2 regions of the Streptomyces sp. NPDC048278 genome follow, and region 2 is predicted to be linked to the other one. Evidence: riboswitches for the same ligand, from Rfam matches in the RefSeq annotation. Region 2 holds a riboswitch; the other holds the start of a gene.
What was found. Region 2 has a riboswitch for cobalamin ahead of AB0D74_RS41400 (DUF4430 domain-containing protein). Riboswitches for the same ligand answer to the same signal wherever they lie in the genome.
Positions count from the first base shown of each region.

Region 1: linked by a shared signal. The riboswitch ahead of metE (5-methyltetrahydropteroyltriglutamate--homocysteine S-methyltransferase) and the one ahead of AB0D74_RS41400 (DUF4430 domain-containing protein) in region 2 are both predicted to bind cobalamin.

Region 1 covers NZ_JBEZLP010000034.1:61,870-66,484, reverse strand. The annotation lists gene AB0D74_RS39720 (histidine phosphatase family protein) at 1-412, opposite strand, end outside; gene metE (5-methyltetrahydropteroyltriglutamate--homocysteine S-methyltransferase) at 552-2,861, opposite strand; cobalamin riboswitch at 3,014-3,229, opposite strand; partial or broken gene AB0D74_RS39710 (IclR family transcriptional regulator) at 3,289-3,420, opposite strand; gene AB0D74_RS39705 (hypothetical protein) at 3,505-3,591, shown strand; gene AB0D74_RS39700 (isocitrate lyase/phosphoenolpyruvate mutase family protein) at 3,629-4,462, shown strand; gene AB0D74_RS39695 (NAD(P)/FAD-dependent oxidoreductase) at 4,500-4,615, opposite strand, start outside.
Region 2 covers NZ_JBEZLP010000037.1:85,245-89,859, forward strand. The annotation lists gene AB0D74_RS41395 (cobalamin-binding protein) at 27-938, shown strand; gene AB0D74_RS41400 (DUF4430 domain-containing protein) at 949-1,446, opposite strand; cobalamin riboswitch at 1,479-1,616, opposite strand; gene AB0D74_RS41405 (DMT family transporter) at 2,380-3,663, shown strand; gene AB0D74_RS41410 (CocE/NonD family hydrolase) at 3,695-4,615, shown strand, end outside.

The DNA of each region.
Region 1 (4,615 bases), on a different contig from region 2:
CCTCCGGCTCCACCACGGCGATCGTCCTGCCGATGGTCAGGCCCGTCCGGTCCAGCCAGCCGGCGACCCGTGCGCACAACTCCCGTACCGATTCGCCCCCGTGGGGCGCGGCCCCCGGGTCGGTCAGCCACTGGAGCAGCGCGTCGGGTTCGGCGGTGCCGACCTCCTCCAGCGTCCGCCCCCGCCAGCGGCCCGCGTCCAGGCCCGACAACTCGGGCTCCGCCGAGGCGCCGAGGCCCAGCGCGGCGGCCGTCTCCCGGCAGCGCACACTGGGGGAGCTGACCGTCTCGCCGGCGGCCGGCAGGGACAGCGCCACCGCCTCGGGCTTCTCGATCGAGTCACCGTCGTAGAAACGGGCCCGCCGCAGCGAGGGGGTGAAGGCGGGGGCTATGAGGATGACTCGGCAGGTCACGGGCGTACGTTCCTCCTCGGACGAAACAGCGCTCGCCGACGACGGGCGCCGGCCGCGCACGACAGTACGCCGTCCGGCACCCGCGAGTGCCGGACGGCGTACTGAGGGTCCTGCGTCCGGCGTTTGCGCCGGGGGTCGGCTACAGCTCTGCGCGTACCGTTCGTGCTGCCGCGACCAGGTTTTCCAGGGAGGTGCGGACCTCCGGCCAGGCGCGGGTCTTGAGGCCGCAGTCGGGGTTGACCCAGAGCCGGTCGGCGGGGATGGCCGCCAGGCCGGTCCGCACCAGGGCGGCGGCCTCCGCCGGGCTCGGTACACGGGGGGAGTGGATGTCGTAGACCCCGGGACCGGCCTCGCGCGGGTAGCCGTGGGCGGCGAGTTCGCGGGCGACCTGCATGTGGGAGCGCGCGGCCTCCAGGCTGATGACGTCGGCGTCGAGGTCGTCGATGGCCTGGACGATGTCGCCGAACTCGGCGTAGCACATGTGGGTGTGGATCTGCGTGTCCGGACGGACCGAGGCGGTGGTGAGCCGGAACGCCTCCGTCGCCCAGGCGAGGTAGGCGGGGCGGTCGGCGGCCCGCAGCGGCAGGGTCTCCCGGAGGGCGGGTTCGTCGACCTGGATGACGGAGGTGCCGGCCGTCTCCAGGTCGTTCACCTCGTCGCGCAGGGCGAGGGCGACCTGCCGGGCGGTGTCGCCGAGGGGCTGGTCGTCGCGGACGAAGGACCAGGCGAGCATGGTGACGGGGCCGGTGAGCATGCCCTTGACCGGGCGGCCCGTGAGGGACTGGGCGTACGACGTCCAGCGCACCGTCATCGGCTCGGGACGGGAGATGTCGCCGGCCAGGACCGGCGGGCGTACGTACCGGGTGCCGTAGGACTGGACCCAGCCGTGCTGGGTGGCGAGGTAGCCGGTGAGCTGTTCGGCGAAGTACTGGACCATGTCGTTGCGTTCGGGTTCGCCGTGCACCAGGACGTCCAGGCCCGCCTTCTCCTGGAAGGCGACCACCTCCTGGATCTCGGCCCGCACCCGGTCCTCGTACCCGGCCGTGTCGATGCGTCCGGCGCGCAGGTCGGCGCGTGCGGTGCGCAGTTCGCCGGTCTGCGGGAACGACCCGATGGTCGTCGTGGGCAGCAACGGCAGCCGCAGATGGGCGCGTTGGGCGGCGGAGCGTTCGGCGTACGGCTGCGAGCGGCGGGCGTCGGACTCGGTGACGGCCGCGGCGCGGGCGCGCACGGCGGGGTCACGGGTGATCGGTGAAGTCGCCCGGGAGACCAGGTCGGCGCGGTTGGCGGCGAGTTCGGCGGCGATGGTGTCGGTGCCCTGGGCGAGGCCCTTGGCGAGGGTGACGACCTCGGCCGTCTTCTGCCTCGCGAAGGACAGCCAGCGCAGGATCTGCGGCTCGATGTCCCGCTCGGCGGCGGCGTCGAGGGGGACGTGCAGGAGGGAGCAGGACGCGGCGACGTCGACCCGGTCGGCGAGGCCCAGCAGGGTGCCGAGGGTGGTGAGGGACGCCGACAGGTCGTTCACCCAGATGTTGCGGCCGTTGACCACACCGGCGACCAGGCGCTTGCCGGGCAGCCCGCCGACGGCCGCGAGGTCGTCCAGGTTGGCGGCGCCGGTCCCGGTGAAGTCGAGGGCGAGCCCCTCGACCGGGGCCTTGGCCAGCACCGGCAGGGCCTCGCCGAGCCGGTCGAAGTAGGAGGCGACCAGGAGCTTCGGCCGGTCGGCGAGGGCGCCGAGATCGCGGTAGGCACGGGTGGCGGCGTTGAGTTCGGCCGGGGTGCGGTCCTGGACCAGGGCGGGCTCGTCGAGCTGCACCCACTCCGCGCCGGCCGCCCGCAGGTCGGCGAGCACCTCGGCGTAGACCGGGAGCAGCCGGTCGAGGAGGGTCAGCGGGTCGAAGCCGGTGGGCACGCCCGGCGCCGGCTTGGCGAGCAGCAGATAGGTGACCGGGCCGACCAGCACCGGCCGGGCGGCGAGCCCGAGGGCCAGCGCCTCCGCCAGTTCGCCCACCTGCTTGGCGGAGTCCGCGGCGAAGACGGTGTCGGGACCCAACTCCGGCACCAGGTAGTGGTAGTTGGTGTCGAACCACTTCGTCATCTCCAGCGGCGCGACGTCCTGCGTGCCGCGGGCCATGGCGAAGTAGCCGTCGAGCGCGTCGGCGTCGACGGCGGCCCGGTGCCGCTCGGGGACGGCGCCGACCATCACGGTGGTGTCGAGGACGTGGTCGTAGTACGAGAAGTCGCCGGTCGGCACCTCGTGGATGCCGGCCTCGGCCAGCTGCCGCCAGGTGGAGCGGCGCAGTTCGGCGGCGGAGGCCCGCAGGGCGTCGGCGGTGAGCCGGCCCTTCCAGTAGCTCTCGGTCGCCTTCTTCAGTTCCCGGGCCGGCCCCTGGCGGGGGTAGCCGTACACGGTGGCCCGGGCTGCCGCGGCTGCGGACTCGGTGGTCACGGAGATCTCCTTCGCGAGACGATTCCCTGAGATCCCGGCGACGGGACGGGGGCGCGAAGGGGTGACGGACCGGACGGAGACGGCCCGTGGCCGTCCGCTCGGTATGCACGCCGACCCGCCCACGAGGTCACCGGGATGTCCGCGCACGAGTGGTTCGCGCACGGGCAGTTGGCAGGTCTTCGGACTCGCGGGCACGCCCTCCTCCGGAGGACACCTACTGGCCGTCGCTTCCCGGATCCGGTGGATCCAGTGCGTATGACGGCGGTCGTTCCCGCTCACCGCTGCGGGGCAGTCCCGGATTCCCACCGGGTTCCCTCTTGCGACACCCTGTCCGGCTGACAGGGCGAACCAGCTGCGAGGGCCACCTTACGACGTACGCACGGGCCGTGTCCCCGTCCCAGGGGTGCCACCGCTCCGCAGCGCCCGGGAGGCCCAGGGCCGCCGTCCGCACCGCCGGGGCCGGCTGTGCAGGGCGGAAGCGGTCGCACGGTACCGCCACCGAGAGCACCGCGACCGCCGTGGACCCGGCGAAGCCAGGGGTCGCGATGCAGCTGCCACCCCCCCCGCTGCGGGCCGGTGACACCGTCCCGACCGGCGCGCTCGGCACGATGGCGGTCGCCGCCGCCGTCGTCGTACGACCGTCCTGGTCGAGGCGGGGCGTCGCAAGCTGGTCGGCGGGCCGGGGGACGTGGTCACGGACGTCGCCCTGGACATCTCGGGGAGCCGCTGACGCCTGATTGTCGGTGCCGGCTGACACACTGACGGACGTGGACACTGAACGCAGGGAACGGGCCGCACGCTTCGTGGAGTTGCACCGGGAGGGCTGCTTCCTGCTCCCCAACGCCTGGGACGCGGGCAGCGCCCGCGTCCTGGAGTCGGCCGGTTTCCCGGCCGTGGCCACCACCAGCGCGGGCATCGCCTTCTCCCTGGGCCGTGCGGACCACGACTACGGCGGCGGCCGGGTCGACCGCGCCACCATGGTGGGCCGGATCCGTGAGATCGCCGCCGAGGTCCGGATCCCGGTGAGCGCGGACCTGGAGGACGGGTTCGGCGAGGCGCCCGGGACCGTCGCCGAGACGGTCTCGACGACCCTCGCGGCCGGGGCCGCCGGCGGCAACATCGAGGACTTCACGGGCGACCGCTCCCGCCCGCTGTACGAGCCGGAGCTCGCGGCCGACCGGATCCGCGCCGCGCGCGAGGCGATCGACGCGGCCGGCGAGCCGTTCGTCCTGGTCGGCCGGACCGACGTGCTGCTCACCGGCGGCCCGCTCGACGAGGCGGTCCGGCGGGCCAACGCGTACCTGGCGGCGGGCGCCGACTGCGCGTTCGTGCCGGGCGCGGCCGACGCCAAGACGATCGGCAGCCTGGTGCGGGAGATCGACGGCCCGCTGAACGTGGTGATGGGCCTGACCGGAGGCGCCCTGTCCCTGGCCGACCTCCGCGAACTCGGCGTGCGCCGGGTCACGGTGGGCGGCAGCATCGCCCGGGCGATGTACGCACACCTGCTCGCCGCGGCCCGCGAGCTGGCCGAGCGCGGCACCTTCACCTACGCCCGGGACCAGATCTCCCAGTCGGACCTGAACGAGCTCTTCCGCAGCTGACGAACCGGGCGCTGCGGCCGTCACGGCCGACGGGGTGTCAGCCGGCGTCCGCCTGCTGCTGCGCCCGCCGGTGCCGGTACGCGGCGACGAGGAACACCCAGATCTCGCTGACCGTGGGGAACGGCGCGACGGCGTGCCGGAGGCGTTTCAGCG
Region 2 (4,615 bases):
GTTGTAAGCGGTCATAGGCTCGCGGGATGCGCATCGTCTCCCTGCTGCCCGCCGCGACCGACATCGTCGCCGAACTCGGACTGTCCGCGCGGCTGGTCGGCCGTACCCACGAGTGCGACTGGCCGCCGGACGAGATCGCGTCGGTACCGGTGGTGACCGGGGCCGACCTCGATCAGGACCGGCTCACCAGCCGGGAGATCTCCGACGCGGTCGGCGGCTCGGCGCACTCCGGGTCGTCTCTGTACACCCTGGACACCGAGGCGCTGGCTGCCCTGCGCCCCGATGTGATCCTCACCCAGGACCTGTGCGACGTGTGCGCGGTCTCGTACGAGAAGGTCAGCCGGACCGTCCGCCTGCTCGACGCGGACACCCGCGTCCTGAGCCTGGAACCGCGCACGCTCGACGACGTCCTGGACTGCCTGGTCACGGTGGGCGAACTGCTCGGCGTGCGGGAGCGGGCGGAGCGGCGCAGAGCCGAACTGCGCGCACGACTCGACCGCGTCCGCGCGTCCGTCGCCGACCGGGACCGACCCCGGGTGGTGGCGATCGAGTGGCTCGACCCGCTGTGGCCGGCCGGCCACTGGGTGCCGGAGCAGCTCACGGCCGCCGGCGGGATCCCGCTCCTCGCCGCCCCCGGCGAGCACACGAAACCCATGACCTGGGAGGCGGTGCGGGCCGCCCGGCCGGATGCCGTCCTGATCCTGCCGTGCGGCTTCCCGCCCGAACGGACTCTGCGGGAAGCCGAGTTGCTGACCGCCCTGCCAGGGTGGGACGACCTGCCGGCCGTACGGTCCGGCCGGGTCTGGGTGCTGGACGGGCCGTCCTACTTCAACCGCCCGGGGCCACGGGTGGTGCGTGGGGCCGAGGTGCTGGCCCACGTCCTGCACGGGGTGCGGGCCGGGGAGCCGGTCACGGCGTCCGAGGCCCGCCCCTTGTGAGTCGCTGCGCTCAGAACGCGGTCCAGGTGAACGCCACCTTGTCACCGGCGTTCAGCTTGAACTGGCAGCCGCCGACGGGGGTCGAGGTGCCGTTGACGGAGATGTTCCAGTAGGCGGTCCCGCCACCGTTGACGCCCTTGATGGTGTCGACGGAGTAGTCGTCGAACGACGCGTACCAGGTCCCGTCCCAGGTGAAGTGCCGTTTGTGGGCGGCGTCGTCGAGGGCGGCCGTCGGCGTCGGCACGGCCGAGGGATTGGCGGCGCCGTTGGTGCCGTCGCAGTGGTGCGTGCCGCCGGTGGCGGTGGTGACGTCGTGCCCGCGGGTTCTGATCTTCCCCTTGAAGAGAAGCCCGTCCGGGCCCTGCACGGTGAGCGTCACTCTGACGGGAGCGTTCGTGTCCAGCGCGCTCTGGGCCTGCGCGACCGCCGGAGCGGACGCGGCGAGCGCGAGACCGAGGACGGTCGCGGTGACCAGGGTGCGGGTGCGGGGTGCGGATGTGCGGCGCAAGGCTGAGCCCTCCTGTAGACCATGACAGCGAGAAGCGGATCGCTGCACACGCCGGGCATCCCGACTCACGGCCGCTCATGGGCCGTACACGGTTGCAGGTCAGCGCCGGACTCCCACCGGCTTCCCCCCGGACGTGCGCATATGCACGAAGTGCCCGCATCCTAGGGGCTGTTGGGGACGGAACACCAGACCTTCACCCGGGCGCCGGTCCTGCCGGACTCGGAGCCTGTCTCCCCGTTCCGCCAGGCCGGCTCGGCAGTGCGTAATAGCCGTACCGCCGACACAAGCAGCTCCAGCAATTGCTTCCCCGGGTCAGAACCGGTCGGTTCCTCCCGAGCGAACCAGCTGTCCCCCTGTCAATGTCCTCCGCTTCTGGCGAGAAACCTCAGGTTTTGACGGGCAAAGATGGTTGTCCAGCCGAACCACCTCTGCGGCTGACGCTTGCCCCATTCCGGTACCGGCCGATGCACTGGGCTTGCGCTGCACGACCTCGTGGAACGTGAACATGGTGTGGCTGCGCCCCTGTGTCGCCGACCGGCCCCGGCATCGCTGCCGATCCGTCGGGGCTCTGAGCTGCCCCACTCCCCACAGCACAGAAACCGCGTACCCAGTGATCAATACGGGACATACACCCGGCTGTTCCTTGGCCTTGTTCAGCAGGACCGATCCCATCCCGGCCCATACCTGCGCATGCTGCCCTTCAGCTCCCGGACGCCGGTCGGCGGGTTCCGCGGGTGTGCCGATGCGCACGACCGCGACGCAATGCGCGCATGTGTGTGACGAGGCACGACCTGACCTACGTGGCCAGACGGAGAGGAAGGGAACGCGGGACCGACACGCGAACGGCCCCGTCCCGCCTGTGTGTTTCACACGGGACGACATCGAGGGCCGTCCGTCCTTCGTCCCGCACAACGCGGACGGCGGGACGCACGCGTGAAGTCCAGGCTCGATCCGCTGTCCATGGCCGCCATGGCGGTCACCGTGGTCGCCGTCTCAGCCACCGCCCCGCTCACCGCCGCCGCCTCCGCCTCACCTCTCGCCATGGCCTTCTGGCGCAACTGCCTCGGCTTCGCCGTGCTCGGACCGTTCCTCCTTGTACTGCGCCGCCGGGAAGTGGTGCGCGTCACGCGGGGCGAGCGCGGCCTCCTGCGCCGGGAGCAGTGGTGGCCGCTGGTCTTCGGTTTCCTCGCCGCCACCACGCTCGCCCTCCACTTCGCGGCCTTCATGACCAGCACCCGGTTGACTTCCGTCGCCATGTCCACAGCGCTCGTCGCCACCCAGCCGCTATGGCAGGCTCTCATCGCCGCGGCGCAGGGTGCCTGGCTGCCCCGCCGAGCGTGGATGGGTCTCGCACTGTCCGTGGCGGGAGCGGCTGCGGCCGGCGGCCTCGACATCAGGTCCGGTGGTACAGCGCTACTGGGCGACCTGCTCGCCCTCGTCGGAGCCGTTGCCCAGGCCGGGTACACCGCGCTGAGCGAGCGGTCGCGCGCGGATGTGAGCACACCCCTCTATTCGACCTTCACCTCGCTGGTGTGCGGCATGGAACTCCTCGTCGTCTGCCTGCTGGCCCACATCCCGTTGACGGGCTTCGACAGATCCACCCAGCTGTCGCTGCTGGGGCTACTCGTCCTTCCACAGATCCTGGGTCTCGGCTCGCTGAACTTCGCCCTCGGCAGGACCTCGGCGACGGTCATGAGCGTCCTGCTCCTGCTGGAGACCCCCGTGGCCGCGCTCGCGGCGTGGTGGTTCATGGGGCAGGGCATCAAGCCCGCGACCCTGCCCGGGCTCGTGCTGATCATCGTCGGCGTCACGGTGGTGGTGACGAACGGTGTACAGCAGACCACGGAACAGCGCGGCAGGCACCGCCGTACGCGAGTGTCTGCCCCGGCAACCGTCCCGTACACGCCCCAGGCCATGCCCGCGCCGCGGCGGTCGGCGTTTCCCGACTTCACCGAACGGGACCCGAGAGTGGAATGGGCGGCGCACACCGTGGACACGAGCCCGACGGTAACGCTCACCTACCACGGTTCGGGGGCGTTCGACACCCTGCTCCTGCGCAGACCGCAGGTGGGAGAAGGCGAGCCAGGCCTCGATGGTCCCGCTGGGCCACCTGTCCACCTCCTGCCGGTCCGTCAGGTCCGCTGCCCGGCCCTGGTCCCGGAACAAGTCCGGCACGCCGATGGCGGCAGTTCCGTGCACCGGTCCACCGAGTACTGATCCACAGTCATCAAGAACGGATGGAGCCCCTATGGTCGACGTCAATGTGACGCCCTTCGAAGTCGAGGTCCGGAGCCGCACCGGAAACCTGCTGCGGGCCGATGTGTACCTCCCCTCGTCCGGCGACGGCCGCTACCCGATCGTGCTGGGGGCCTCTCCGTACCAGAAGGCGCTGCGCCACCTCCCGCCCAACCCCGTCTTTCCGTTCATTGAATACGGTCCGATCCAGCTGTACCTCGACAACGGCTATGCCTATGTCGCGATGGACCTGCCCGGCACCGGCCGCTCCGAGGGAACCTGGGACCCGGTCTCACGCGGTGAGGGTGAGGCCATCCACGACATGATCGAGCACGTTGCCGTCCAGCCGTGGAGCACAGGCTCGGTCGGCATGATCGGTATGTCGCACTACTGCTGGAGCCAGTGGAACGCGGCGCGCACCCGTCCGCCGCACCTGAAGACGATCGTGGCCTACGACGGCGCGACGGACATGTACCGCGACTGGATGTACCACGGCGGAATCCCGATCCAGGGGTTCCTCAACACCTGGCTGTTCGGATCGGTGCTCTACCAGCACGAGCTCAGAGGCATCGACTTCCACGTCGGCGACAAACACGAGTACATCTACGACGTCCTCTCGCACCCACTCGACGACGAGTGGCAACGCCGCAGGTCGCCGTTCTGGGAGCTGCCGTCCGTCGACATCCCGGTGTTCTCCATCGGTGTGTGGGGCAAGGCGGCGTTGCATCTGCGCGGCAACTTCTACGGCTTCGAGCGGGTCCGGGGACCGAAGAAGCTCCTGGTCGCTCATCCGTCCAGCTTCGCCGAAGCGCAGATGTACTACTTCGACGAGCAGTTCCACCGCGACGAGCTGCTCCCCTGGTACGACCATCACCTCAAGGGCATCGAGAACGACGTGATGAAGCAGCCGGCAGCGCGCTTCTACGTCAACGGC